Regions from separate parts of the Promicromonospora sp. CA-289599 genome, predicted to be linked through region 3. Evidence: predicted binding sites of a transcription regulator. Region 3 holds the regulator's gene; each other region holds the start of a gene.
The links. Region 3 encodes HspR, which represses chaperone genes until heat shock. Its sites were predicted from a motif close to AAGTTGAGTCNNNNNGACTCAACTT; they were not measured.
Positions count from the first base shown of each region.

Region 1: a site for HspR is predicted at 4,116-4,140, ahead of clpB (ATP-dependent chaperone ClpB). Genes of this name have one in related genera too.
Region 2: a site for HspR is predicted at 6,740-6,764, ahead of ACQEVI_RS16875 (Hsp20/alpha crystallin family protein). Genes of this name have one in related genera too.

Region 1 covers NZ_JBNJNI010000001.1:2,870,621-2,879,998, reverse strand. The annotation lists gene ACQEVI_RS12775 (septum formation family protein) at 1-74, shown strand, start outside; gene ACQEVI_RS12770 (ArsR/SmtB family transcription factor) at 52-1,080, opposite strand; gene clpB (ATP-dependent chaperone ClpB) at 1,431-4,067, opposite strand; gene cpt (chloramphenicol phosphotransferase CPT) at 4,187-4,744, shown strand; gene ACQEVI_RS12755 (sulfite exporter TauE/SafE family protein) at 4,728-5,528, shown strand; gene ACQEVI_RS12750 (hypothetical protein) at 5,677-5,862, opposite strand; gene ACQEVI_RS12745 (carboxyl transferase domain-containing protein) at 6,041-7,459, opposite strand; gene ACQEVI_RS12740 (CaiB/BaiF CoA transferase family protein) at 7,456-8,649, opposite strand; gene ACQEVI_RS12735 (SLC13 family permease) at 8,655-9,378, opposite strand, start outside.
Region 2 covers NZ_JBNJNI010000001.1:3,812,990-3,822,367, reverse strand. The annotation lists gene ACQEVI_RS16910 (glycosyltransferase family 4 protein) at 1-1,004, shown strand, start outside; gene ACQEVI_RS16905 (molybdenum cofactor biosynthesis protein MoaE) at 970-1,389, opposite strand; gene ACQEVI_RS16900 (molybdopterin molybdotransferase MoeA) at 1,427-2,674, opposite strand; gene ACQEVI_RS16895 (hypothetical protein) at 2,756-3,394, shown strand; gene ACQEVI_RS16890 (dsRBD fold-containing protein) at 3,431-3,919, opposite strand; gene ACQEVI_RS16885 (XdhC family protein) at 4,073-5,341, shown strand; gene ACQEVI_RS16880 (S66 family peptidase) at 5,512-6,513, shown strand; gene ACQEVI_RS16875 (Hsp20/alpha crystallin family protein) at 6,800-7,219, shown strand; gene ACQEVI_RS16870 (family 16 glycosylhydrolase) at 7,502-8,788, shown strand; gene ACQEVI_RS16865 (ROK family protein) at 8,882-9,378, opposite strand, start outside.
Region 3 covers NZ_JBNJNI010000001.1:2,286,910-2,296,287, reverse strand. The annotation lists gene dnaK (molecular chaperone DnaK) at 1-1,055, shown strand, start outside; gene grpE (nucleotide exchange factor GrpE) at 1,052-1,735, shown strand; gene ACQEVI_RS10205 (DnaJ C-terminal domain-containing protein) at 1,812-2,828, shown strand; gene ACQEVI_RS10200 (heat shock protein transcriptional repressor HspR) at 2,920-3,372, shown strand; gene ACQEVI_RS10195 (DUF1540 domain-containing protein) at 3,527-3,835, shown strand; gene ACQEVI_RS10190 (hypothetical protein) at 3,978-4,745, opposite strand; gene ACQEVI_RS10185 (sigma-70 family RNA polymerase sigma factor) at 4,993-8,424, shown strand; gene upp (uracil phosphoribosyltransferase) at 8,435-9,070, opposite strand; gene ACQEVI_RS10175 (nucleoside deaminase) at 9,262-9,378, shown strand, end outside.

The DNA.
Region 1 (9,378 bases), 580 kb from region 3:
GGAGCGACGGTGACCGGGTCGGCCTGTGCCTCGCCACCACTGCCGAGCCGATCACACGGGATCTCCTGCAGTAACAGCAGACCGTGTCGCCGCCGGACCCTGTCCGGCGCAGCCGTCGAGCAGGGTCTGGCCCAGCGGGGTCAGTGCGTGGATCACGGTGTTGCGCTCACGCCCGCTGGCGATCAGGCCGGCGTTGCGCAGCACCGTCGCGTGCTCCGACGCCGACGCCGGCGAGATCGCCAGACGGTTCGCGATCTCGCTGGTCGTCGCCCCGGTGCCGAGCACTCGCAGCACCGCCGCTCGGGTCCGGCCGAGAAGCGCGGTGAGCTGCCGTCCGCCGTCGGACCGGACCTCGAAGCTGCGGTCCAGCCCGGCAGGCTCGTGCACGATCGGGTAGAGCAGCACCGGCGGCAGGTCGGCGTCCGCGAGCGTGATCGGGGCCCGGACGCAGAAGTACGACGGGATGATCAACAGGCCACGGCCGCCCAGGTGGATGTCCCGTTCGGCAGTTGTCGACACCGACAGGACCGGATGCTGCCAACGCACCGACGGGTGCAGCGTCCGCAGTGCGTTCTCGGTCCCGCCCTCCACCCAGGCACGGGTGCGTGCCGCGCGGTCGACGTCCACGGCGGCCCGGATCCCGCTCCAGTACGGACCTACCGCATGCTCGTAGTAGGAACGCACGGCGACGCCGAGCCCACGTACGGCGGGTGCGGAGCCTGCGGCGAGGTCACGCATCCAGAGGGGCGGCCTCTGCTCGCCCGCCAGTACCTCGATGTCCTTGCGAAGCCGAGCCCTGGGGGTGGACAACATCGCGTCCAGCCCGGTCTCGAAGCTGTCGGAGCCGGAGACCGGCGTGAGGAAGTCCGGCGAGTAGCCCCGCGGCGGGGCCAGCCGTAGCAGCATGCGAGCCGCCGGCGGCAAGCCTGAGAGTGCACGCTGCCGCCAGCGTCCGAACAGCACAGCGCCCGAAGGCTGGTTCACCACATGTGCGCTGAGCAGCACCTCCCACATGGGGTCCGGGCCCGGAGCGATCCGTACCCGGGCAAGATCATCCGAAGTGAAGTGGAACCGCAGCACCAGACCTCCTTGACCGTCTGCCTTCTCCCGTGGCCCCGTCGACTCGCCCCCGCGCGCCCTGACCGTGCGGGACCGCACGCGGCACTCCGCGCGCAGTTTCACCCCGCACACAGAGAGATGTCCCAGCATTCAAGTTCTGGGCGAGCCAGCGCTCACCTTCACAACACCGACACATGGTGCTGTGCAGGCCTCGCTCACCCACCGCCCGTCCGTACAGCTCGCGCGGCCGTTCCTACTGGCACAAGGATGGCAGGCAGGTCCCGCCCGCACATCGATAATTGGTCGTAGTCCGATGTACGCCGATCGACGTACACGGTCCCTTGGTCCTCGTCAGGCGGACAGCGCCTTCGTCACACGGTCAGCACCCTGCGGTCGAGAGCCAGACCCTCGCCGTCCGCGCGGTCCACGACCACGGTGTCGCCGTCGGACACCTCGCCCGCGAGCAGCAGCCGTGCCAAGCGGTCGCCGATCTCACGCTGCACGAGGCGGCGCAACGGCCGCGCGCCGTACGCCGGGTCGAACCCCTCCAGCGCGAGCCACTCGCGCGCCGCCTCGGTCACGTCGAGCGTGATCCGACGATCCTCCAGCCGCTTCGCGAAGGCCCCTACCTGCAGCTCCACGATGCTGCCGAGCTCGGCCAGCGTCAGCGCGTCGAAGACCACCACGTCGTCCAGGCGGTTGAGGAACTCCGGCTTGAACGAGGCGCGCACGGCGGTCATCACGGACTCGCGCCGCTCCTCGTCCGACAGCATCGGTTCCACGAGGAACTGCGAGCCGAGGTTCGAGGTCAGCACCAGGATCGTGTTGCGGAAGTCGACGGTACGACCCTGGCCGTCGGTGAGCCGGCCATCGTCGAGCACCTGGAGCAGGACGTCGAAGACCTCGGGGTGGGCCTTCTCCACCTCGTCCAGCAGCACCACGGAGTAGGGCCGTCGCCGGACAGCCTCGGTGAGCTGACCGCCCTCCTCGTACCCGACATAGCCCGGAGGCGCACCGACGAGCCGTGCGACCGAGTGCTTCTCGCCGTACTCGGACATGTCGATACGCACCATCGCGCGCTCGTCGTCGAACAGGAAGTCTGCCAATGCCTTGGCGAGCTCGGTCTTGCCGACACCCGTGGGGCCGAGGAACAAGAAGGAGCCGGTCGGCCGGTCGGGGTCGGAGACACCCGCCCTGGTCCGCCGCACCGCGTCGGACACCGCGGCCACGGCGGTCCTCTGGCCGATGAGGCGCTGCCCGAGGACGTCCTCCATGTGCAGGAGCTTCTCGGACTCGCCCTGCAGCAACCGCCCGGCGGGGATGCCGGTCCACGCGGCGACCACCTCGGCGATCTCGTCGGCGCCCACCTTGTCGGCGATCATCGGGGCCTCGGCGGGCGCGACCCCCGGGCCACCGCTGGTCGAGCCTGTCGAGACCCGGCTCGCCTCCGCCTCCTCCGCCGCGACGAGCTCTCTCTCGACCACGGGGATCTCGCCGTACTGGATGCGCGCGGCGCCCTCCAGGTCACCCTCGCGGAGCTTGCGCTCGGCGTCGGTGCGCAGCTCGTCGAGGCGAGCACGCAGGTCACCGACACGGTTGTGCCCGGCCTTCTCGGACTCCCAGCGCGCGGTGAGCGCCGCGAGGGCCTCACGACGGTCCGCCAGGTCGGCGCGGAGACGCTGCAGGCGCTCCTTGGAGGCCGCGTCCTCGGACTCGGACAGCACCACCTCCTCCATCTCGAGGCGCGTGACCGCGCGCTGGAGCTCGTCGACCTCCACCGGGGAGGAGTCGAGCTCCATGCGCAGCCGCGACGCGGCCTCGTCGACCAGGTCGATCGCCTTGTCGGGCAGCTGCCGCCCGGAGATGTAACGGTCGGAGAGCGATGCGGCGGCCACGAGGGCGGAGTCCGCGATCGTCACCTTGTGGTGCGCCTCGTAACGCTCCTTGAGCCCGCGCAGGATCGCCACGGTGTCCTCCACGGAGGGCTCACCCACGAAGACCTGCTGGAACCGGCGCTCCAGAGCCGGGTCCTTCTCGATGTGCTCGCGGTACTCGTCGAGCGTGGTGGCGCCCACCATGCGCAGCTCACCTCGTGCGAGCATCGGCTTGAGCATGTTGCCCGCGTCCATGGCGCCCTCGCCCCCGGCGCCCGCGCCGACCACGGTGTGCAGCTCGTCGATGAAGGTGATCACTTCGCCGTCCGACGCCGTGATCTCCTCCAGGACAGCCTTGAGGCGCTCCTCGAACTCACCGCGGTACTTCGCCCCGGCCACCATCGAGACCAGGTCCAGCGCCACGAGGCGCTTGCCCTTGAGGGACTCGGGTACGTCACCCGCCACGACCCGCTGCGCCAGCCCTTCGACGACCGCGGTCTTGCCGACACCGGGCTCGCCGATGAGCACCGGGTTGTTCTTGGTGCGCCGGCTCAGCACCTGGATCACCCGGCGGATCTCCGAGTCGCGGCCGATCACCGGGTCGAGCTTGCCGTCGCGGGCGCGCTGCGTCAGGTCCGTGCCGTACTGCTCGAGCGCCTTGTAGGTGCCCTCCGGGTTGGGGCTCGTGACCCGGCCGGCCCCACGGACGGCGGGCAGCGCGGCGCGCAGGGCGTCGGCGGTTGCTCCGGCGTCGGTCAGGATCTGGGCGGCGGGCGACTGCCCGGCCGCGACGGCGATGAGCAGGTGCTCGGTGGAGACGTACTCGTCACCCAGCCCCTGCGCTTCCTTGGACGCCAGGTCGAGGACCGTAGCCATGGCCCGGCTCGCGCTCGGCTGGGCCGTGCTCGCTCCGCTGGCCTGGGGCAGCGCGACCAGAGCCGCGCGCACGCGCTGGCCGATGGCCTGTGCACTGGCCCCGACCGCATCGAGCAGGCCGACGGCGACGCCACGCTCCTGCTGGAGCAGCGACGCCAGCAGGTGGACCGGCTCGAGCTGCGGGTTGCCGGCGGCCGACGCCGACTGGATCGCGTCGCCGATCGCCTGCTGCGACATGGTCGTGAACTTGGTGTCCATGAGGCCTCCCAGGATGGTGCTGAAGTCTGCGCGGCAAGGCCGCGTTCAAAGTTGAGTCTACTCCGCTCAACCCTGGAATTCACTGTAGCGTGCGCCACCCACACTCGTACCGTGGCGACATGAACACCCAGGTGATCGTCCTCAACGGCGGTTCCAGTTCCGGGAAGTCTGCCCTCGCACACAACCTGCAGGCCGTCCTGCCCGACGCCTGGCTGTCCCTCAGCATCGACACCCTCGTCGACGCGATGCCCGCCCGTCTGACCGCCGGCGGCGACGGGATCGGTTTCGCGGACGACGGCGGCGTCGACGTCGGGCACGAGTTCATGGCGCTGCAGGACGCCTGGATCGCCGGACTGGTCGCCATGGCACGCGCCGGCGCGCACGTCGTGGTCGACGACGTGTTCCTCGGGGGCGCCGCGTCCCAGCGGCGCTGGCTCGACGCCCTGGGCGACGTCCCGACGCTGTGGGTCGGCGTGCGCTGCGACGCGGCGGTCGCGGAGGCACGCGAGGCCACCCGCGGCGACCGCGTCGCGGGCATGGCCGCCAAGCAGGCAGACATCGTCCACGAGGGGGTCACCTACGACCTCGAGGTCGACACGACGCACACCGGGTCGATGGACTGCACACGGACCATCGCGGCACACCTGAGATCATCGCTGGGTGAACGAGCAGACTGACGAGTCCCTGACACCTCCCCGCGCCGTCCTCGTCGGGGTCGTCGGCGGCACCTTCTCCGGGCTTTTTGGTCTGGGTGGCGGCATCGTCATGGTGCCGCTCCTGACGTCACTCGGCGGCCTCACGCAGCGCCGGGCCAGCGCATACTCGCTCGCGGCGATCCTGCCGGCGGCGATCGTCGGGTCCATCCCGTACCTGACCCACGACGCCGTCGACCTGATCGCCGCCGGACTGCTCGTCGTCGGAGCGGTGATCGGCGCCGTCGTCGGGGCGCGGCTGCTCGCCCGCGTCCCGGAGACCCTGCTGCGCTGGCTCTTCGTCGGGGTGCTGGTCGCGGGGATCGTGCGATCGGTGATGGATGCGTTCGGGGAGCCGCCGTCCGTCGACACCGCCGAGGGACTGCCCAGCGTGCTCGACGGCGCGGGGATGATCGGGCTCGGCCTCGTCATGGGCGTCGCGTCCGGCCTGCTCGGCATCGGCGGCGGTCAGCTCGCCGTCCCCGGCCTGTCCGCGCTGTTCGACTTCGCACCCGCGCTGGCCAAGGGCACGTCACTGGTCGCGATGATCCCGACCGCAATCTCCGGCACCTGGGTCAACGTCCGCAACCGGCTGGTCCACCTGAAGATGGCCGCGCTCATCGGCCTCGTGGCGTCGGGCTTCTCGTTCGGCGGAGCGAGCCTGTCGGTGGTCATGCCCGACGACGTCGCCTCGATCGCGTTCGCGGCGCTGCTCGTGTTCGCGCTGGTCCAGCAGATCCGCAAGGCCCTGGAGAAGCAGCGGCACTGAGCAGCGAGGTCGGCAATTCGCTGACGATCGTTTCCCAGGTCGGTAGTTCGCATCGAGGTCGGTCCAGCGCTGGACCGACCTCGATGCGAACTGCCGACTTCAGCGCACAGACCCAGCAAGGTGCCGACGCCGGGGCCCGGACATCCGATCAATCCGCAGCGGACGGCGGCCCCTGGCAGTGGACCCGAATCAGGATCGGCAAGCTGACCACCAACGCGGCCGCCCTGAGCGCACCGGCGATCAGATAGCCCGTCCAGATCCCCACCTCGTGGCCCACGAGGCCTCCGGCGAGCGCTCCGAGGGGGATGAGCCCCCAGCCGAGCAGGCGGTACACCGACTGCAGACTTTGCTCACGCCCGGTCGACGACTGCAGACTTGGTTGCGGTTTGTGGGCCTCCATCCGCAACCAAGTCTGCAGTCGACATCGGCGTCCGCGTCCATGTCTGCAGCCGGCGGCGAGGCCCGCGGCCGGCGGGGAGCTGCTCTGATCCACCGCCGCCACCAGCAGCAGTTCACAGCTCCCGCAGCACCGCCGCGCACTCCGCCGCGACCGCGACCGCCACGTCCCGCACGGTGTCGCCGCCGTGCTCCGGGACCACGCGCTGCACCGCGCCCTCGGCGAGCAGGTCGACGGCACGGATGTGCTGGGCCTCGGCCAGCTGCGCCGCGTGCGCGGTGTCCCCGTGCACGATGACGCTCGCCCCCTCGGGTGGCAGCGGCGACAGCCAGGCATGCTCGGCGGCGATCACCACCTGCGCGGGCAGCAGCGCGAGCGCACCGCCGCCGCAACCCTGACCGAGGATGACCGACAGCGTCGGGACCGTCATCCGGGTGAGAGCCGCCATGCAGCGCGCGATCTCGCCGGCGAGCGCGCCCTCCTCGGCGGCCTGCGAGAGCTCGGCGCCCGGGGTGTCGATCACCGCGACCAGCGGCAGCCGCAGCTCCTCGGCCAGCCCCATCGCGCGCCGCGCCACGCGCAGCGCGGCAGGGCCCATCGGGGTGCTCTCGGTCTGCCGGGTCCGGTCCTGCCCGACGACGAGGCACGGCCGGCCGTCGAGCCGGGTCAGCGCCACCAGCATCGACTCGTCGCGTTCGCCCTCCTCCGTACCGGAGAGCCGTACGGTGCCCGAGGCCCCGTAGCGCAGCAGGTCCCGCACTCCCACGCGGCCCTCGGCCCGGGTCCGGAGCACGGAGTCCCATGCAGATGCATCCACGGCGGGCTCGCCGGACCGGCGCGGCAGGGACGGCGCCGACGGCGGGTCCACCAGCACCGCGAGCGTCCGCTCGACGAGCGCCGGCAGGTTCTCGGGCGCCACGACGCCGTCGAGCACGCCCTTGGCGGCAAGGTTCTCGGCGGACTGGACGCCGTCGGGCAGGGCCCTGCCCGTCAGGGCCTCGACCACGCGCGGCCCGAGGAAACCGATGAGCGCCCCGGGCTCGGCGACGGTGAGGTGCGCGAGCGAGCCCCACGAGGCGTAGACGCCGCCGGTCGTGGGGTGCCGCAGGTACACGAGGTAGGGCAGGCCGGCGTCGCGGTGGTCCATGACGGCGCGCGAGATCTCGACCATCCGGAGGAACGCGGGGGTGCCCTCCTGCATCCGAGTGCCGCCCGACGCCGTCGTCGCCAGGAGGGGCAACCGTTCCGCCGTCGCGCGCCGGATCGCGGCGGTGATCCGCTGGGCCGCGGCCCGGCCGATGGAGCCGCCGAGGAACCGGAACTCGTTGACCACCACGACCACCGGTCGCCCCCGGACCTGGCCGCGACCGGTGAGCACCGACTCGTCGGTACCCGCCTTCTCGGCGGCCGCTGCCAGGACGGCGCGGTACTCCGCCGAGTGCCCGGACGTGTCGACCGCCTCGTCCCAGGACTCGAAGCTGCCCGGGTCGAGGACCAGGTCGAGCAGCTCTCGCGCCGTCCACCGGCGGGTCACCGGCCCGCCTCGGACCCAGGCCCGGGCGTGTCGAGCCAGGCCCGGATCCCGGCGGCGTGCTCGTCGAGCACCGGCGGCGCCTGGTGGTCACGCCGGGTCACCTCGGCACCGTCGGGGTCGAAGAACCGCAGCGGCGGGCCGGGCAGCGTCACCGTGCCGAGGCTCGTGTGCTCCACGTCGACGAGCAGGCCCTGGCTCGCCGTCTGCTCCCATGCGTACACCTCGTCGAGGGTACGCACCCGGCCCGCCGGGATGCCCGCGTCGGCGAGCCTGATCAGCAGCGCGTCTGCGTCCAGGTCGGCGAACGCTGCCTCGACCAGCTCGACCACCTCGGCGCGGCGGGCGACCCGATCGGGGTTGCTCCGCATGCCCTCAGCGGAGGCGTCGAGCCCGAAGGCCAGGCAGAACTTCTGCCACAGGACCTCGGACCCGACCGCGATCTGGACAGCGCCGTCACGGCAGCGGAACAGGCCGTACGGCGCTATGGAAGGGTGGTGGTTGCCCTGCGCGTGCCCCACCTCCCCGGCGACGGTCCACCGCGTGCCCTGGAACGCGTGCACGCCCGTGACCGCCGCGAGCAGGGACGTCCGGACCACCTGTCCGACGCCGGTGGTGTGCCGCTCGTGCAGCGCCGCGAGCACGCCGTACGCTCCGTAGATCCCGGCGAGCAGGTCGCCGATCGGGACGCCGACACGCTGCGGGTCGTCCGGGCCGGAACCCGTCAGCGACATCAGGCCGGCCTCGCCCTGGGCTATCTGGTCGTACCCGGCGCGACCGCCCTCCGGACCGTCATGGCCGAACCCGGTGATCGAGAGCACCACCAGGCGTGGGTTGCGCTCGAGCAGCATGCCGACGCCGACCCCGAGCCGGTCGAGCACCCCCGGCCGGAAGTTCTCCACGAGCACGTCCGCCCGGTCGACGAGCGCGAGGAGCGTGGCCCGGCCATCGGAGGCCTTGAGGTCGAGCGCTATCGACTCCTTGTTGCGGTTCGCGGACAGGAAGTACGTCGACTCGCGCGCGCCCTCCTCCCCGACGAACGGCGGACCCCAGGCGCGCGTGTCGTCGCCGCGCTCGGGCACCTCCACCTTGACGACGCGGGCACCCAGGTCACCCAGCATCATCGTGGCGTGCGGCCCGGCGAGGGCCCGGGAGAGGTCGACGACGACGACGTCGTCCAGCGGTCCGGTCATGGTGCTCACCAGCCCGGCAGCACGAGGATGGCCCAGACGAGCAGCGGCCCCGCGAGGGTGACGATGATGGCGTAGTTGAGGATCTGCTTGTAGTACGCCTGCTCCGAGATCGTGTCCGGACGGTTGGCGAGCATCAGGGCTCCGTTCGTGGAGAAGGGGCTGACATCGACGATGGTCGAGGAGACCGCAAGGGCCGCGGCCATGGCCCACGGGCTCACGCCGCCGGCCGCGATGAGGGGCACGGCGATCGGGATGATGACCGGCAGGAGCGCCGTCGACGACGCGAAGGCCGAGACGATGCCGCCGACATAGCAGAGGACGAGCGCCCCGATCGCGGCGATGCCGAGGCCCGCGGCCCAGGTGCCGATGTACTCGGGCGACCCGGCCTCGTTGAGGATCGTCGCGTAGGTGCTCACGCCCGCCACCAGCAGCACGGTGGGCCAGGCGATCTGCTTGACGGCGTCCTTGTGCTGCTGCGGGGAGAGCATCGCAAGGATCACCGCGGCGGTGATGGAGACGAAGCCGATGTTCTGGTCGAACGCGAGGGCGGTCGTGGCCACCGCGGCGAACGCGACGAGAGTCAGCACGTGGTCACGGCGCACGCCCAACGCCTGGGTCGTGGTCGAGACGCCGGCGCCCTGACCGCTGACGGTCACGGACTTCCCGCCGGTGTGCAGGTCGTCGGCGATGTGGCCGGCGGCCTCGGCGGGGTCGACCCGCTCGCGCATG
Region 2 (9,378 bases), 1.5 Mb from region 3:
CCAGCTATCACACTCAGTTCCCCGAGTACCTGACCGCCCGCTGGTCGTGGATCCCGCTCTGGGCCGGGTACCGGTACATGCGCAAGTTCCACGGCAAGTCCGGCGCCGTCCTGGTCACGACGCCGACCATGCGCGCGCAGCTGACCCGGTGGCGCATCAGCAACGTGACGCCGTGGAGCCTCGGCGTGGACACCGAGCAGTTCCACCCCCGTCGACGGGCGGCGACGGCGGACCCCGGACGGGGCCGCGGGGTCTACGGCGACCTGCCCGGACCCGTCTTCCTGTACGTGGGGCGGCTGGCCGTGGAGAAGAACGTCCAGGCGTTCCTCGACCTCGAGCTGCCGGGCTCGAAGGTGGTGGTCGGCGACGGACCGGCCAGGACCGACCTCGAGGCGGACCACCCCGACGCGCACTTCCGGGGACGCCGTTCGGGCGAGGACCTGGCACAGCACTTCGCCGACGCCGACGTCCTGGTCTTCCCGAGCCGCACCGACACGTTCGGCCTGGTCATCCTGGAGGCGATGGCGTCAGGCACCCCCGTGGCCGGCTTCGACGCACCCGGTCCGCGCGACCTCATCCCGGGGTCCGGCGCTGGGGCCGTCGACGACGACCTGCGGGCCGCCTGCCTCGCCGCGCTGGACTGCTCACGCGAGGAGACGCGCCGGTACGCCGAGCTCTTCTCGTGGCGGGCGTGCGCCGAGGCGTTCTACGCCCAGCTCGACGTACCGCCCCCGCCGGTGCGGGAGCGCATCTGGCGGCGCGGCATGCACCGGCTGCCCGCCATCAACCTGAGCGTGCCGAACCTGACCAGCTTCACCGTGACCGGCCTGTCGATGCCGAGCCTGACCCTCCGGTCGGCGCGGAACCTGACCCAGCGCATGCACCCGGCCCGGCTCCCCGAGCTGCTGCCGGACCGGATGCCCGGCAGCGACACGGTCCGCCGGGCGGCCACGCGGATGCGCCGGATCGCTACAGACCGACCCATTCGGACTCGCCGTCGGTGAACTGCTGCTTCTTCCAGATCGGCACCTCGGCCTTGATGCGCTCCACCAGCAGGGAGCACGCCTCGAACGCCTCCTTGCGGTGCCCGGCCGACGCCGAGGCCACGAGCGCGACGTCCCCCACCACGAGGTGCCCGAACCGGTGGGTCGCCGCGACCCGCAGCCCCGTCTCGGCGGCCACCGCCTGGCACACTTTTTGCAGGACGGCGGTCGCGTCGGGGTGCGCCTCGTAGTCGAGGCTCGTGACGTCCCGGCCGCCGTCGTCGTCGCGGACCACACCGCGGAACGTCACCACGGCGCCGCACTCGGGGGCCGCCACCGCTGCCTCGACGGCCCGCCCGACGGCGTCGTCGAGCACGTCCTGCGTCACCCGCACCACCTGGTCCATCAGTACTCCCTCGTCCGTGCCGAGCGCGGGCCCGGCATCACAGCGGCCATGTGGTCACCTCGGCGCCCTCGTCGAGCCTAGTCGCGGCGGCGGGGACGTCGATCAGCACGTCCGCGGCCGCCATCGACGCCACGAGGTGCGACCCCGGCCCGCCGACGACGGCGACCCGCGCGACGGCGTCGTCGACCCAGCGACCCCGCAGGAGCTGACGCCTCCCGGCCGGTGAGACGATCGCGGCGTCGAGCACCGCGGGGACCTGTCGCACGGGCGGGAGGCCACCGGCCTGCCGCAGGAGGTCGCGGAGGAACACGACGAACGAGACCTGGGCGCTGACCGGGTTACCAGGGAAGGCGAGCACCGGCGTGCCGGCGAACCGCCCGAGGCCCTGCGGCCCGCCGGGCTGCAGGGCCACCGAGCGGAACGTGACCTCCGGCAGCGCGTCCTTGACCACCTCGTACGCACCCTGGCTGACGCCGCCGGTCGTGAGCACGAGGTCACACATCGCCGCAGCGCGCTCCAGGCCCGTGCGCACGACCTCGGGGTCGTCGGGGACCGTCAGGCGCAGGCCCACCTGCCCGCCCGCCGCGACGACGGCGGCCGCGAGCGCCGGGCCGTTGGCGTCCCAGATCTGGCCGGGGCCTGGCTCGGCGTCGGGTGCGACGAGCTCGCTCCCCGTGGACACGACGGCCACCGAGACCGGCACGCGGACCGTCAGCCGCGCGATACCGCAGGCCGCGGCGGCCGCCACGTGATGCGGCGCCAGCACCGTCCCGGCGCGCAGCACCACGGTGCCCTGCGCGACGTCGGACCCGGGCTCCCGGACGAACTCGCCAGGTTCCCGCCCGCGGGCGATATCGACGTTCATCGCGGAGTCGTGGTGGGCGGCGTTGTCGTGGGCGCCGTTGAACGTCACGTGGTCCGTGTCCTCGACGGGGACCACCGCGTCGGCGCCCTCGGGTACGGGCGCGCCGGTCATGATCCGGACCGCGGTGCCGGGCTCCAGCGGCGCAGGCTCGCCCGGCGCCGCGGCGACGTCGCCCACGACGGGCAGGGTGACGGGCGCCCCGGGCCCAGCCGGGGCGACGTCGGCCGCGCGGACCGCGAAGCCGTCCATCTGCGAGTTGCGGAAGCGCGGCAGCGGCCCGGGGGCGACGACGTCGCTCGCCAGCACGCGCCCGAGCACCCCCCGGTGGACGGACACCTCCTCGGTGGGCCGGTCGGCGAGCTCCGCGAGGAGCTCCGCGACGTCGGCCCGATGCTGTTCCACGTCAACGCGCTCGCTCATGCTCGCAACCTACCCGGGACACCCCGGGCGAAGCACACCGGTTGCTCTGGCGCCCGGACGCTACCGGCGCCAGAATCGACCATGCACATCCACGCGCTGAGCAACAACGGGACGACGCCCGACGGCGCTCTCGTGCGCCGGGACTCCCAGTCCCCGGACGGCCTGCGGATCCTCGACTCGGTACTGGCCATGCGCCCTACGCCCGACGTGGTGCTGCGGGCCCGGCAGCGGGTGGAGTACGACGGCAACATCCGCAACTGGGTGCGCTACTCCACGCAGCGCGAGCCCGGCGGCGTGGACGTCACGTTCGACCGCGCGGACCTCCCGCCCGGTGCGCGCGACGGCGTGCCCTCGTTCGCGCGGTACCTGCTGGTGCTGGAGCTCGCCACGGTCGGCTCCTGGGCCGAGTACATCCAGCTCGACGACGCCGACCCGACGCGCACCCGGCAGGCCCTGCTGATCCGCACCGACACACAACCGCTCCTGCTGCCCGACGGCATCTCGACGTCGGCGATGCGCATCGACCAGCTGCTCGACGGCAGCCCGGCCAACTCGTTCTGGTGCGACAGCTTCGGCGTGCTCCAGGCCGACTACATCGAGACGTTCCCCGACGGCACCCAGCTCAGCGGCGTCTCGTGGCGCACCACCTGGGAGGGCATAGTGCCCTGGCTCGACACCGAGGTGCGGGGCGCGCTCGACGCCTCGGGCATCCTGGCGTAGCCCGGGCATCCTGGCCCGGCTCGCGGCGCGCCCCGTCTAGCGGTGCACGTGCGCCCGGTGCCCGACCGCCGCCGAGACGTCCTGCTCGGCCACGGCGAGCAGGCGGTCGGCCAGCCGCCGCAGCGCGCGGGCGGCGGCGATCTCGTCGCCGATCAGCGGCACCTCCGGGTCCTCCGGCGACTTCCTCGCGTGCCCGACGGCGCGCAGCGCGTCCGGCGGACCGTTCGTCACCGTCGCCTCCGCCGTCGTGCTGCCGCCCGACTCGACCACGGTGATCCGCACGTCCCAGGTGACCGCCCTGGCCTGCCGCGGCTCACTCCACTCGTCCGAGACGGCCTCGACCTGGGCGTCGACGATCGTGTCGGAGCCGGGGTAGACGAGCGTCTCCTCGCCGGTGTCGGACCACCTGACCCGGTAGGGCGGCGAACCGTCGTCGTGGGGACACCCGGTCACCACGCCGTCGCGCACCACACCGCCGACCACTCCCGAGGCCGTGACTATCCGGTCGCCAACCGCTGCCTTCATGGGGTCCTCCTCGCGTCGCTGCGATCGGTTCCATCATCTCCCCCTTTCGCCGGCCGTGTCGGACGCACCGGTAACTCGCACGACATCAGCGTTTGACGAGTGCGTGGGATTCTGAAGCTCGGGCAAGTGCTCGAACGACGGGAGGCGCGCCGAATGCGGGATCTGCTGCCGCAGCTGCTGGACTGGTGGCGCGCCGACGAGCGCGTCGTGGTCGCCACGGTGGTGCGCACCTTTCGGTCGGCGCCGCGTGAGCCTGGTGCCGCGATGGCCGTCGGGCCGGGCGGCGAGGTGATCGGCTCGGTGTCCGGGGGCTGCGTCGAGGGCGCGGTGTACGACCTGTGCCTGGAGGTCGCCGAGACCAGCCGCCCCGTCCTGGCGCGGTACGGCGTCTCCGACGAGTCCGCCTTCGAGGTGGGCCTGACCTGCGGCGGAACCATCGAGGTGTTCGTCGCCCCGCTCTCGCGCACGACCTGGCCGGACTTCGAGCCCTTCGCCCGGCAGGTCCTGGGCACCGGCCCGGCGCTGCCCGACGGCGGCGCGCGCACGTCGGGCGTCTGCCTCGCCACGGTCATCGCAGCGGAGGCGGGCGCGGGCACCAGCGCTGACCCGGACGCCGTCGCCGCCCCGCTGGGCCGGCGCCTCACGATCACGGCCGACGGTCAGGTCGGGGACGGAGCCGCTCCGATGCGCGCACCCAGTGATTCGGCCCGGACTTCGCCCTTCTACGGGCCCAATCCCTGGGCTGCGGCGGGCCGCCCAGCCGTGGATCCGCTCCTGGCTGCGGTCGCCTCCGACGCCGTCGGACAGATCGCCGCCGGCGCCTCCGACGTGCGGGAGTACGGGCCACGCGGCGAGCGCACCGGGACCGGGACGCGCGTGTTCCTGCAGGTCTTCGCCCCGCGCCCGCGTCTGCTGGTGTTCGGCGCCATCGACTTCGCCGCGGCGATGGCGCGCGCCGGACGCCTGCTCGGTTATCGGGTGACGGTGTGCGACGCGCGCCCGATCTTCGCGACGTCGGCGCGCTTCCCGGAGGCCGACGACGTCGTCGTCGACTGGCCGCACCGGTACCTCGCCGCCGAGATCGAGGCAGGACGGGTCACCGAGCATGACGCCGTGTGCGTGCTGACGCACGACCCGAAGTTCGACGTGCCGCTGCTGCGCACCGCCCTCACTGACCTGCCGGCCGGGACGTATGTGGGCGCGATGGGCTCGCGCCGGGCGCACGCGGAACGGGAGTCCCGGCTGATCGAGGACGGCGTCCCGCCCGAGGCCCTCGCGCGGCTGCGCAGCCCGATCGGCCTGGACCTCGGCGCGCGCACCCCGGACGAGACCGCCGTGTCGATAGCGGCCGAGATGATCGCCGCCCGCTCGGGCGCCTCGGCCCGGCCGCTGCGAGAGACGGACGGCCCGATCCACGGCTGAGGTCCAGGGTCCGACCTGCGCTGAACCGGGGGCAGCCCGCACGGACCGCAAGACGACCCCTACACGACGCACGCGACACGCCGACGATCGCGTGCACTGTGTTGGAGTCGCTTCCCCCGCCTGCCGATATGCAGGGGCCGACGACCGAAGCCCGGCTCTACGCTGCGAGCATGGCCGCACCAACTCAGACCATCGTCCCGCCCAAGCTCCGTTCCGGCGACACCCTCCGGGTCGTCGCACCCGCCAGGTCGCGGGCGATGATCATGGAGCACGACAACACCCGGTGGATCGACGAGCGGTTCGCCGCCATGGGCCTCACCCTCACGTTCGGCGAGCACGTCGACGAGGACGACCAGTTCCGCAGCGGCACCATCGAGCACCGCGTGGCGGACCTGCACGCCGTGTTCGCCGACCCGGACGTCGCCGGGATCCTCACCGTGATCGGCGGCTTCAACAGCAACGAGCTGCTCCCCCACCTCGACTTCGACCTGATCGCCGCCAACCCGAAGGTGTTCTGCGGGTACTCGGACATCACCGCGCTGCAGAACGCGATCCTCGCCCGCACCGGCCTGGTCACGTACTCGGGGCCGCACTGGTCGAGCTGGGGCATGCGCGACCACTTCGAGCCCACCGGGGACTGGTTCCGCGCCGCCGTCATGAGCGACGCCCCGATCGCCGTCGAACCCGCCAAGGCCTGGACCGACGACATGTGGTTCGCCGACCAGGACGCCCGCACCCTCGTGGCGAACGAGGGCTGGTGGGCACTGCGCCCCGGGCAGGCCTCGGGCCGGATCATCGGTGGCAACCTCGGCACGCTCAACCTGCTGCAGGGCACGCCGTACATGCCGTCGCTCGACGGCGCGCTCCTCTTCCTCGAGGACGACTTCGAGTCGGACGCCGCCCACGTCGCGCGCTGCCTCACCTCCCTGCTCCAGCTGCCCGACGCCGAGGGCGTGGCCGGGCTGGTCGTCGGCCGGTTCCAGGCCAGCTCGGGCGTGACGCGCGAGGCGCTCGACGAGATCGTCGCCCGCCAGCCGGCCCTGCGCGGCAAGCCGGTGCTGGCCGGCATGGACTTCGGGCACACGAGCCCGCTGCTCACGTTCCCGGTCGGCGGGACGGCGGAGCTCGCCGTCGCCGAGGACGCAACAAGCGTGACGATCACGCGCCACTGACTCCGCGTGTCAGACGCCGAGATCACCAGAGCGACTTGAGTGTCTGACGTCCGCGGGGGCGACGCCGAGCGCACCGTAAGTCAGACTTCGCGATAGTTATTCTGAGTTAGCGCCCGTAAGTCAGAACAACGCGCCGGAGATGTGGCGCTAGGCGCCCTTTTGCGCTCCGCATCCTGTTCATTCCGGCCTCAGCGCGGAACTCGTCGTCCGCCGTCGGCGAACCCGGAAATTGAGTCGGGTCGACTCAGGTTGAGCCTGATATCAATCCCATCCGGAGGAGAACACCATGACCACCGTTCTGACTCGTTCGCCGTTCACCCAGACGTGGCTCCGCGACCCGTGGAGCCCGCAGTCCGCCGTCGACCAGGGCCCCGTGCCCGCGGCCGACGTCTACCGCGAGGGTGAAGACCTCGTCGCCCGCCTCGACCTGCCGGGCGTCGACCCGGCCACCGACATCACCGTCGAGGTCGAGGGTCGCAAGCTCGTCGTCCGCGGCGAGCGCAAGGACCAGCGCTCGGAGGAGTCCGAGGGCCGCCGCATCTCGGAGGTCCGCTTCGGTTCCTTCCGCCGCACGGTCACGCTGCCGAAGACCGTTGACGGCGACGCCGTCAGCGCGTCCTACGACGCGGGCGTGCTGACGGTCACCGTCCCCGGCGTCTTCGCCGGCACGACGCCGCAGCGCATCGAGGTCAAGACCGCCGCCTGATCACCTCAGCGGCCTCACGACGGCGCCCGACCGCACCAGCGGCCGGGCGCCGCCCGCGTTCCCGGCCCTGTGCGGGCAGCCGTGGGAGGGCGTGGGGAAAACCCGTATGTGCCTTTCTGCCCGTTGTGCGGTGCCGCCAGGCGCCGCTACTTTTCGTGAGCACTGTTTCGTCATCACCCACGCATCGCCCGTGACACACCGGAGTGCACGCGCGACTGCCGATGCTGTGCCCGTCGCCCGGTTCCGTGCGGCGGGAGAGACATGTTCTCGAAGGAGCGTTCGATGCGTAGCACGAGGCACCGCACCACCCGCACCGCCCTGACGGCGGTGGCAGCCCTGACCCTTGTCCTGTCGGCCTCGCTCGTCACGTCCGCGGCGGCGGCACCCAAGGTGTCCGACGGCCGGGCCGCACCTGCGTCGGGCACCGCTGCCGCGCAGGACGCCGCAGCGCAGGCCGCCGCCCTGACCTGGTCCGACGAGTTCAACGGTGCCGCGGGCAGCGCGCCCAACGGCGCCAACTGGAACTTCGAGACCGGCGCAGGCGGCTGGGGCAACAACGAGCTGCAGAACTACACCAACTCCCGGAACAACTCGGCCCTGGACGGCAACGGCAACCTGGTGATCACCGCCCGCCAGGAGGGCGGCGGCTACACCTCCGCCCGGCTCACGACCAAGGGCAAGGTGCAGCCGCAGTACGGCCGCCTGGAGGCGCGGATCAAGATCCCGCGCGGCCAGGGCATCTGGCCCGCGTTCTGGATGCTCGGCGGCCAGTTCCCGGGCACGCCGTGGCCGAACTCCGGCGAGATCGACATCATGGAGAACATCGGCCGCGAGCCCAACCGGGTGCACGGCACGCTGCACGGCCCGGGCTACTCGGGCGGCAACCCCATCACCGGCTCGTACCAGCACCCGCAGAACTGGTCCTTCGCCGACGACTTCCACACCTTCGCGATCGACTGGAGCCCCAACTCGATCACCTGGCTCGTGGACGGCAACGCGTACCAGACGTTCACGCCGGCGAACACCGGCAGCAGCCCGTGGGTCTTCAACCAGCCGTCCTTCTTCATCCTGAACGTCGCGGTCGGCGGCAACTGGCCCGGCTACCCCGACGGGAGCACGCAGTTCCCGCAGCAGATGGTCGTCGACTACGTCCGCGTCTACGACTCCCAGGGCGGCGGAGGCGGCGGCACCGGCACGGTCCGGGCGAGCAACGGCATCTGCCTCGACGTCGCGGGGGCCGCCACGGCGAACGGCACGCCCATCCAGCTCGCGAACTGCAACGGCAACACCGCCCAGCAGTGGACGGTCGGCACGGACGGCACCGTCCGCGCGCTCGGCAAGTGCCTCGACGTGTCAGGCGGCGGCACCGCGGCGGGCACCGCCGTCCAGCTCTGGGACTGCAACGGCACCGGGGCCCAGCAGTGGGCCTCGACCAGCGGCACGCTGGCGCTGCGCAACCCGCAGTCGGGCCGCTGCCTGCAGCCCGTCGGCCGGGCGCAGACCGACGGCACCCGCACCGAGATAGCCAACTGCGACGGGAGCACGGTCCAGCGCTGGACGCTTCCGTAGCCGCAGCCAGTCCCAAGAACGACCCCTCCATCGTGCACGCGACACGCCGATGATCGCGTGCACGATGTAGGGGTCGTTCCCGGGACTGGTCGGTCAGCGAGCGAGGGCCGCCGCGCCCACGACCGTCGCGTCACCCCCGAGCACCGCACGGCGCACCTCGATCGGATGCCCCGACACGGGCGGTTCCTCGCGCAGCCGGGCCAGGAGCGCGGGTTCCAGCAGGTCCCACGCGCGGGCGAGGCCACCGCCCACCACGACGTGTCCGACGTCGAGCAGCGCCGCGAGCATCAGCACCGCGGAGCCGACGGCGTGCCCGGCGTCGGCGAGCACCCGGACCGCCGTCGGGTCTCCTGCGCGCGCCCGGTCCTCGATCTCCGCGGCCCCGACGTCCGCACCGTCGCCGAGCTCCGCGTACCTGCGGGCCACCGACCGGCCGGAGGCCAGCGTCTCCAGGTGCCCCCGTTGACCGCACGTGCAGCGCGCGTCGCCGAACCCGGGCATGTGCCCGATCTCGCCCGCCGCCCCCGCGCCGCGGTACAGCGCGCCGTCCAGCCACAACGCTCCCCCGACACCCGTCCCGAGCGCGATAC
Region 3 (9,378 bases):
CCATCCACCTGGACGAGAAGCTCACGCGCGCTCAGTTCCAGCAGATGACGCAGGACCTCATCGACCGGACCAAGGCACCGTTCCACGCCGTGATCCGCGACGCGGGCATCTCCGTCTCGGACATCGACCACGTCGTGCTCGTGGGTGGCTCCACCCGCATGCCCGCCGTGACCGAGGTCATCAAGGAGCTGACCGGCGGCCGCGAGCCCAACAAGGGTGTCAACCCGGACGAGGTCGTCGCCGTCGGCGCCGCCCTGCAGGCCGGCGTCATCACCGGTGACCGCAAGGACGTCCTGCTGATCGACGTCACCCCGCTGTCCCTCGGCATCGAGACCAAGGGTGGCGTGATGACCAAGCTCATCGAGCGCAACACGGCCATCCCGACCAAGCGCAGCGAGGTCTTCTCCACCGCCGACGACAACCAGCCGTCCGTGGCGATCCAGGTGTTCCAGGGCGAGCGTGAGTTCACGCGCGACAACAAGCCGCTGGGTGTCTTCGAGCTCACCGGTATCGCGCCCGCACCGCGTGGCGTGCCGCAGATCGAGGTCACGTTCGACATCGACGCCAACGGCATCGTGCACGTGTCCGCCAAGGACCGCGGCACGGGCATGGAGCAGTCGATGAAGATCACCGGCGGTTCGGCCCTGCCCAAGGACGACATCGACCGCATGGTCAAGGACGCGGAGCTGCACGCCGAGGAGGACAAGAAGCGTCGCGAGGAGGCGGACACCCGCAACCAGGCCGAGGCCTTCGCGTACTCCATGGAGAAGCAGATCGCGGACAACCGTGACAAGCTCCCCGCAGAGGTCGTCACCGAGGTCGAGGCGGACATCGCCGCGGTCAAGTCCGCGCTCGAGGGCGAGGACGCCGAGGCCGTCAAGACCTCGTACGAGAAGCTCGGTGCGTCCTCGCAGAAGATCGGCGAGGCGCTGTACGCGTCCGAGCAGGCGGCACCGCAGAGCGCCGACGGCGCACCGCAGGCGAACGCCCAGTCCACCGCTGACGAGGACGTCGTCGACGCCGAGATCGTGGACGACGAGGAAGAGCGCAAGTGACCGAAGAGAACCCGCAGGGGACCCCCGAGCCCGAGGGCTCGGAGGAGCACCCCTTCCACTTCACGGACAAGCGCAAGGTGAACAACTCCGGCGAGCAGAGCCGTCCGGCCGAACCGTTGGACGACCCTGCCCCGGACGGCGAGACCGCCCCGGTGGAGGAGTCCACCCCGGTGGTCGAGCCTGCCGAGACCGACGCCGACCCGCTGGAAGGACTCGACTTCGAGCCGTCCGGTGAGGCGGCTGAGGCCTCCGAGGTCCTCAAGGCGAAGGCCGAGGCCGCGGAGAACCTGGACGCGCTGCAGCGCGAGCGGGCCAGCTTCACGAACTACCGCAACCGGGCGCTGCGCGACCAGGAGGCCGCGCGGAACCGGGGTGTGCAGGACGTGCTGGCCGCGCTGCTGCCCGTGCTCGACGACGTCGAGCGCGCGAAGCAGCACGGCGAGCTGAGCGGAACCATGGCGGCGATCGCCGAGAAGCTCGACCAGAGCCTGCAGAAGTTCGGTGTCGAGCGGTTCGGCAAGGTGGGGGAGGAGTTTGACCCCAACCTGCACGAGGCGCTCATGCACTCGACCGACGCTGACGCGACGGCCTCCACGGTGAACCTCGTGGTGGAGCCCGGGTACAAGATCGGCGAGAAGGTGGTCCGGGCGGCACGCGTGGGCGTCGTCGGACCGGAGTGACTTCTCGGTGGTCGGGCTTGCCGGGACCAAGGTCTCGGCAAGCCCGACCACCGATATCGAAGCGGAAGGAGGTGCCATGACCGGTCAGGACTGGATGGAGAAGGACTTCTACGCCGTGCTCGGCGTACCCAAGGACGCCGATGACGCGGCCATCAAGAAGGCCTACCGCAAGCTGGCGCGCCAGCACCACCCCGACCAGAACCAGGGCAACGCGGCCGCGGAGAACAAGTTCAAGGAGATCGGCGAGGCCTACGCGGTCCTGTCCGACCCGGAGCAGCGCCGGCAGTACGACGCGGTGCGTGCGATGGCCGGTGGTGCTCGCTTCTCTGCCGGTCCCGGTGGCGCCGGGACGGGCGGCTTCGAGGACATCATGGGCGCCATGTTCGGCGGTGGGCAGGGTGCCGCCGGCCGCGGCGGACCGCGGGTCCGCTATTCGCAGGGCGGTGGTGCCGCCCCGGGCTTCGAGGACATCCTCGGTTCGATGTTCGGCGCCGGGGGCCGGTCTGCCTACGGTTCGGCCGGCCCGACTGGCTTCGGCGCGCCGACAAAGGGGGCCGACGTCGTCGCGCAGGTCACGCTGCCGTTCCGTGCGGCAGTGGAGGGCACGACCGCCGAGCTCGAGGTCAACGGCCGCACCATCACCGCCCGGATTCCGGCGGGGATCAACGACGGCAAGAAGATCCGGCTGCGTGGCAAGGGCAAGCCGGGCGTCGCGGGTGGCCCCGCGGGTGACCTGGTGGTGACGGTGCACGTGGCTCCCCATCCCGTGTGGACGCTGGACGGGCTCGACCTGCGCATGACCGTGCCCGTCACGTTCGCCGAGGCCGCACTTGGGACCACGCTGGAGGTACCGACCCTCGACGGCTCGACCGTGCGGCTGAAGGTGCCCGCGGGGACCCCGTCGGGACGGTCGCTGCGCGTCAAGGGGCGCGGCGTGCACACGGCGACCGCGAACGGCGACCTGCTCGTCAGCGTCCAGGTTGTCGTGCCGCAGAAGCTCAGCAAGAAGGCCAAGCAGGCGATCGAGACGTTCGCCGCGGAGAGCGACGGCGAGGACGTGCGCGCCGGACTGGCCGAGCGGGCGGTGGAATGATCTCGGGCGCGGTGGGGCACGGACCCCACCGCGCCGCCGTCGGTTGACCTGCCCGCACGCAGTTCCGAGCGAACGAGACAAGGAGGGGCACATGGTTGACGACGACGCACCCGTGCTCACCGTCTCCAAGGCAGCGGAGCTGGCGGGTATGCATCCCCAGACGCTGCGCCAGTACGACCGGCTCGGCCTGGTGGTACCCCGGCGCACCCGTGGCCGTGGCCGCCGCTACTCGCGCCGGGACGTCGCGCGTCTTCTGCAGGTACAGCGGCTCGCGCAGGTCGAGGGCATCAACCTGGCCGGGATCAAGCGGATCCTCGCCCTCGAGGCGCACGTCTCGGTCCTGGAGGAACGCCTCGGTGACCTGCTGATGCGGGTCCAGGAGGAGGGCCGCGTGTTCGCTGCGGGTCCGGCCGCCGGCGACGTCGTCGTCGTGCAGCGTGGCCAGCGGGTCCGGAGCGCGGCGATGCGCGTCGACCTCGAGCATCGCGGCGTCGGTGGTGGAGCAGTGGTGCTCTGGCGGCCGTCACCTCGGCGCGAGGACTGAGCGCCCCCGGCCGCCGACCAATTTCGGTAACGCAATTCTTTCGATAATGCGTCGGAAAGATAGGTAAGGCATTCCTTGCTCTACGCGTTCTGCATTTCCGGAATATGATCGAGCCATTCCGGATGTTCAAGTGCGGACCAACGAGGAGTGAGTCATGAGCACGCTGATGGAAATGCCTGAGGTCGCCGAGTGCTCGATCGACGGCTGCGGTTACAACCACGACCACGGCTGCCACGCCGGCGCCGTCACCATCGCGGGTCACGAGGGTGACGCCTCCTGTGCGACGTTCATCCCGCTGAGCACCAAGGGCGGTCTCGACAAGGTGATCGCGCACGTCGGTGCGTGCCAGCGCGGCGAGTGCGTGCACAACGAGCACCTGGAGTGCGGCGCCGCCTCGATCCGCGTGGGTGCCGGGCCCGAGCAGCCGGGGCATGCCGACTGCCTCACCTTCCAGGAGCGCTGACCGGCTCTGCAAGAACGCGACGGAGCCAGAACAGACGGAGCCAGGACAACGCAAGAGCGCCCGCTCGACGGTGAGCGGGCGCTCTGTTCTTCGTTCGGGTCTTCGTCCGAGGCGCGCGGTTCGACGTCCGCGGTCCGGCGGCTCAGCGAGCCAGGTGGTCCAGCAGCAGCAGCGCGTCGTCGTGCGTCCCCGGCAGGCGCTCCACCCACACCCGGGTCGGCCTGCGCACCTCGGTGGTGAGGCCGAGCACCTCCGCGTTGCGCTCCACCACGCGGCGCAGCGACTGACCGAGCTCCGCGGTGGCGGGGCCACGCTCGCACAGCACCACGAAGGTGCCGTCGCCGACGGCGGCCATCGGATGTCCCTCGCCGAAGACCTGGTGCAGGGTGCGGCCGATCGCCGCCGATCGCGCGAGCCGCTGCCAGGTGTCGAGGCTGTCGAGGCCGACGTCGAGCACCAGCAGGCAGTGGGTGGTTCCGGCGGTGGAGCCGGCGCGTTGCGCGATGCCGTAGGTCTCGCGCAGGCGCTCGCCCAGGTACTCGCCGGTCGGCAGACCTGTTGACGGGTCGTGCGTGGCTATCTGGTAGGGGACCCGCTCGCGCTCTCCTACCCAGCCGATCGCCGCGGCGCGCAGCGCACCGACGTCGGTGGGGCGGCCGAACGCGGCGTACAGACAGGCGACGTCGTCCAGCGCTTCGGTGATCCCGGCGCCGACGGACGCCCGCGCGGCACCAAGACGCTCCGCGGGTGCTATCACTCCGCGGCCCTCGGCCAAAGCCTCTGCCAGCGCTTCGGCGGCTGGATGCTCCCAGTCGTTCGGTCGGATCCAGACCGACGCCAGACTCGTAGCGCGCCACCGCTCGCGCAGGTCATGCACACGCACCCGCGCCTCCTGCTGTGACTCACTCATGATGAAGGGACCCTCACGGGGATACATCATGACGCACCTTCGGCGGTGGTGTACCGCACTTCACCCGAACATGACGTCAGAGATGTTTTTTCCACCCCTAAAACGCCGACGGGGCTCTATAGTCATGGGCAGGACACAGCCGAGAGTCTGGGTAGACGTGAAGCAAGCCGAGAGCAGCACGGGGGGAACCCCGAGTGACGCGGAACTGATCCTGCAGGTCAGGTCAGGTGACCGTGAAGCATTTGGCGTGCTCTACGAGCGCCACGCAGGGGCCGCGCGAGCGCTCGCGCGGCAGTACGTCTCGCCCGCTGACGCCGACGATGTCGTCGCAGACGCGTTCAGCAAGCTTTTCGAGATGCTTCGTCGCGGCGCAGGCCCCGACGCAGGGTTCCGCCCCTACCTGTACACGGTGGTCCGCCACCGGTCGTTCGACGTGTCCCGCGGCGCCGCACGGATGCGCCCCAGCACCGACGACGAGATCGAGTCGGTGGTCGGCCGGGTCGCCTCCGACGAGGACCCCGCGCTCGCCGGCTTCGAGCGCAGCGTGGTCTCCAAGGCCTACTTCGACCTCCCCGAGCGCTGGCGCGAGGTGCTCTGGTACGTCCTGGTCGACGACCTGAAGCCCGCGCAGGTGGCGCCGGTGCTGGGGCTCAGCCCCAACGGCGTCTCCGCGCTGCTCTACCGGGCCAAGGAAGCGCTGCGGGCCGGCTACCTGCAGCAGCACCTGACGCATGCCCCCTCGGACATGTGCCGCTCCGTGAACCCGCTGCTCGGCGGGTACGTGCGGGACAGCCTGTCCAAGCGGGAGACCACGAAGATCGCCGACCACCTGGAGACCTGCGGCACCTGCAGCGCCCTGGTGCTCGAGCTGCACGACGTCGCGCACGGCATGAAGACGGTCATCGCCCCGCTGGTGCTCGGTGCGGGCGGGCTGGCTCTCGTCGGCGCCGGTGCACCGATCGGTGGCATCTTCGTCGCGGCCAAGGCGGGCGCAGGTGCGGCCGTCGGAAGCGCGCCGGCGGCGACAGCGACTGTCGGTGTGGCCTCGACCGGCACGTTCTCGGGTGCGGTGTCGTCCGCGGTCTCCGCCACCGCCGGTGCGTTCGCCGCCGCGACGGGCGGCAGCGTGGCGGCCGGCGCGATCGCCGTCGCCACCGTCAGCATGGTCGCGGCGCTGCAGATCGCGGGACCCAGCGACCCCGAGCCGGTGGCCAACGACAGCGTCATCAGCACCGCGGACGGCCGTGGGCTGCCCGGCACCGAGGAGATCAACGGCAAGCCGGTGTCGCCGTCCGACACCGACATCGAGCCGGACCCGAGCACGCAAGCAGTTCTCCGCGTCGACTACACCGACGCCTCGAGCCCGCTGGCTCCGCGCGAGCACCAGATCCTGGGGTTCACCATCACGAACGCGGGCGAGGTCGCCGCGACAGGTACGCAGCTGGAGCTCACGCTTCCCCCCGGCCTGACCATGACGCCGCACGAAGGACCGTTCGGCACGGGTGTGGGCGGACGGCTGGTCCAGGACACCGCGGAGCCGACCGAAGGCCCCGACGACACCGGGACCCAGACGCCCGAAGCTGACTCGGGCGAGAGCAGCGCCGCCGGCACGGGGTCCGATCCCGAGAGCGTGCCCGACGGCGAGACGCAGGCCGAGCCGAGTGCGTCGCCCAGCGCGCCTGCCACGGTGGGACCGCTTCCGAACGACGGCCCGATCGCCTGTAACCCGACCGAGCAGGCGAACGTGCTGCTCTGCACGCTCGGTGAGGTCGCACCGGCACAGGCGCACCGCGTCGAGGTGCCCGTCCGGGCCAACGCCGGTGGCGACTACCCGATCGGCGCCGAGGTCTGGGCCGACGGTCTCGACCACGTGACCATCGATCTCGCGGACCGTGCGGTCGCGTCGTTCGGCCCGGAGCTGTCCGCGTCGACCGACAACGTCTCGCTGGGCAGCCCAGGGACCGCCGCGCTGCCGATCCGCCTCAACAGCACCGGCGACCGCACGGTGCCCGCGGACTGGGGCGTCGTGGTGTCACTGCCCGGTGGCGTCAGGCCCGCCGAGACGCAGCCCGAGCTGTCCTGCACGGCGATGGAGTCGTCGAGGGCCTGGTTCTGCGCCCCGCGCGCGGGCACCGACGGGGCAACCGCCGTCGAGCCCGGTGACGCCCGCGCCGTCGCGCTGAACGTCACGTCCGTGGTCGATGCTTCGTCGGCGGAGGCCACGGAGCTCGGCGTCGCGAACATCCGTCCGGTCGTCACCGGGGGCTCCGCGTACTCCACCACCGCGACGGTGACCGTGACGTCCGCCTGGGCGAAGGCCGCCGACGGTGTGGGCACGGTCGCGGCCTCCTGCCTCGCCGAGGGTGGAACCGGTACCGCCGACGCCGTGGTGACCGGCGCGTACACCAACACGACTCAGCGCACGGTGCGGGTAGCCCTCCAGGCGGCCGGTACCAGTGCTTCCACGGGCAAGAGTCTCGCACCCGGGGAGTCCATCGAGCTGACGGTGCACGACGGACTGCGGCTCCCGGCGGGCCAGGCGGTCTTCGTCCTGGCTACCGACGTGGACGGCCAGACCTACAAGACGCCTGTGCCGGCGGGCGACCACCAGGCAGTGGACTGCTACAAGCCGTCCTGGTCGACCGAGGTGAGCGCGCGGACGATGAACACGGGCGGCACCGTGACGGTCGAGGGCAAGGTGACCAACACCTCGGACGAGACCATGAGGGTCGACATGGTGGTCACGGTCGACGGCACTGCCATGAAGTCGGTGTCCCTCCCCGTGACGCCAGGCGGAACTCAGACACTTACCGTCGACACCGGTAGCGCGATGGTGCCCGAGGGTGAGGCGGTCTTCCGCCTCGCACGGGAGGGCAAGGACGAGGACGGCGACGTGCCTGCCCGGGCTGTCGTGTCCGAGGACAACCCGACCGCGCACTACGGCGCCGCGACCATCGCCCCGGCGCTGGGCGACAGGCCCGTGATCGCAGGAGCCTGCGAGTTCGACGCCGAGCAGGACCGCTCGGTGCAGAAGTTCGCCTTCACCGCCGACAACACCAGGTCGACGCTGCCCGTGCGGTTCCACGTGGGTGACGTGACCAGGACCGTGGAGGCCGGACAGACCCAGGTGATCGAGTACCCGGTCGCCTGGGGCACCGAGACCTCCGAGATCACGGCCGGGGGCAAGGTGCTGGACACGACGAACGTCTCGTTCGAGTCGTGCGCCGAGCTCAAGTGGCCCGGCGAGGCCGTGACGGTCGGAACCGCGACGCAGTGCTCCGCCGACTCCCAGGTACAGCTCACGGCGACGGTGGACAACCGGACCGGACGCGACTGGACGGGCACGCTGGTCCGCGAGAGCAGCAACGAGATCGGCGCCGACCAGCCGGTGCCTGCCGGGCAGCCCACCACTCTCGCGCTCACCCGGCAGACCCCTATCAGCACCGAGGGCTCGGTCACCGTGCGGCTCTACCGTCAGCTCGAGGGCAGGACCCACGAGGTGGAGTGGTCGTACGGCGTTCGGGGCCAGAACTGCATCGGCGCCGAGTGCGAACCGACCCTGGACGCGAACCCGGCTGCCCTGGGCAGGAGCGAGACGTCGGCCGTCCCGCGCACGGAGAACCGGTGGCCGTGGCACGGCTTCGACACCTGCATGGGTGAGCCCGCCGACCAGGCGTAACGCCTGAGCGTCAGACGATGCCGTACAGGCGGTCGCCCGCGTCGCCCAGGCCGGGCACGATGTAGGCCTTCTCGTTGAGCCGCTCGTCCACCGCTGCCACGACGACGGTCAGGTTCGCGCGGTCGCCCACGTGCTCCTCGAGGAGCTGGATGCCCTCGGGGGCTGCCAGCAGGCAGACCGCCGTCACCTCGCGGGCGCCGCGCTCCAGCACGTAGTCGATGGCGGCGACCAGGGTGCCGCCGGTGGCGAGCATCGGGTCGATCAGGAACACGTGCCGGCCGGTGAGGTCGTCGGGCAGGCGGTTCGCGTAGGTGACGGCCTTGAACGTCTCCTCGTCGCGCACGAGACCGAGGAACCCGACCTCCGCCGTCGGGAGCAGGCGGCTCATGCCGTCGAGCATGCCCAGGCCGGCACGCAGGATCGGCACCACGAGCGGCGGCGGCGACGCGAGGCGGGTGCCCGTCATGGTGGCGACCGGAGTCCTGACCTCGTGCGGCTCGGTGGCGATGTCCCGCGTGGCCTCGTAGGCCAGGAGCGTGACGAGCTCGTCGACGAGCAGGCGGAAGGTGGGCGAGGCAGTTGTCTCGTCCCGCAGGACGGTCAGCTTGTGGGCGACCAGCGGATGATCGACGACGTGGAGGCGCATGGGTCCCACGCTACCGGGCAGTTGCCCGCCAGGACCGCGTGGAGGCCCTGAACGTTGCCAGGCCCACACCGCGCGTCGGCCACACCGGGTTGTCAGACGTGCGGGTCACTATGGTGACTTCTGTGTCTGACACGTCGGAGGGGCTGAGCGCGATGAGCGTCGCCGAGCGCCGCGCGCACTGGGAGAGCTGGATGGGCGTCGCGCTCGACGAGGCGCGCCGCGCCCTCGACACCGGCGACGTACCGGTCGGCGCCCTGGTGCTCGACGAGGTGGGACGGGTCGTCGGCGTCGGGCACAACGAGCGGGAG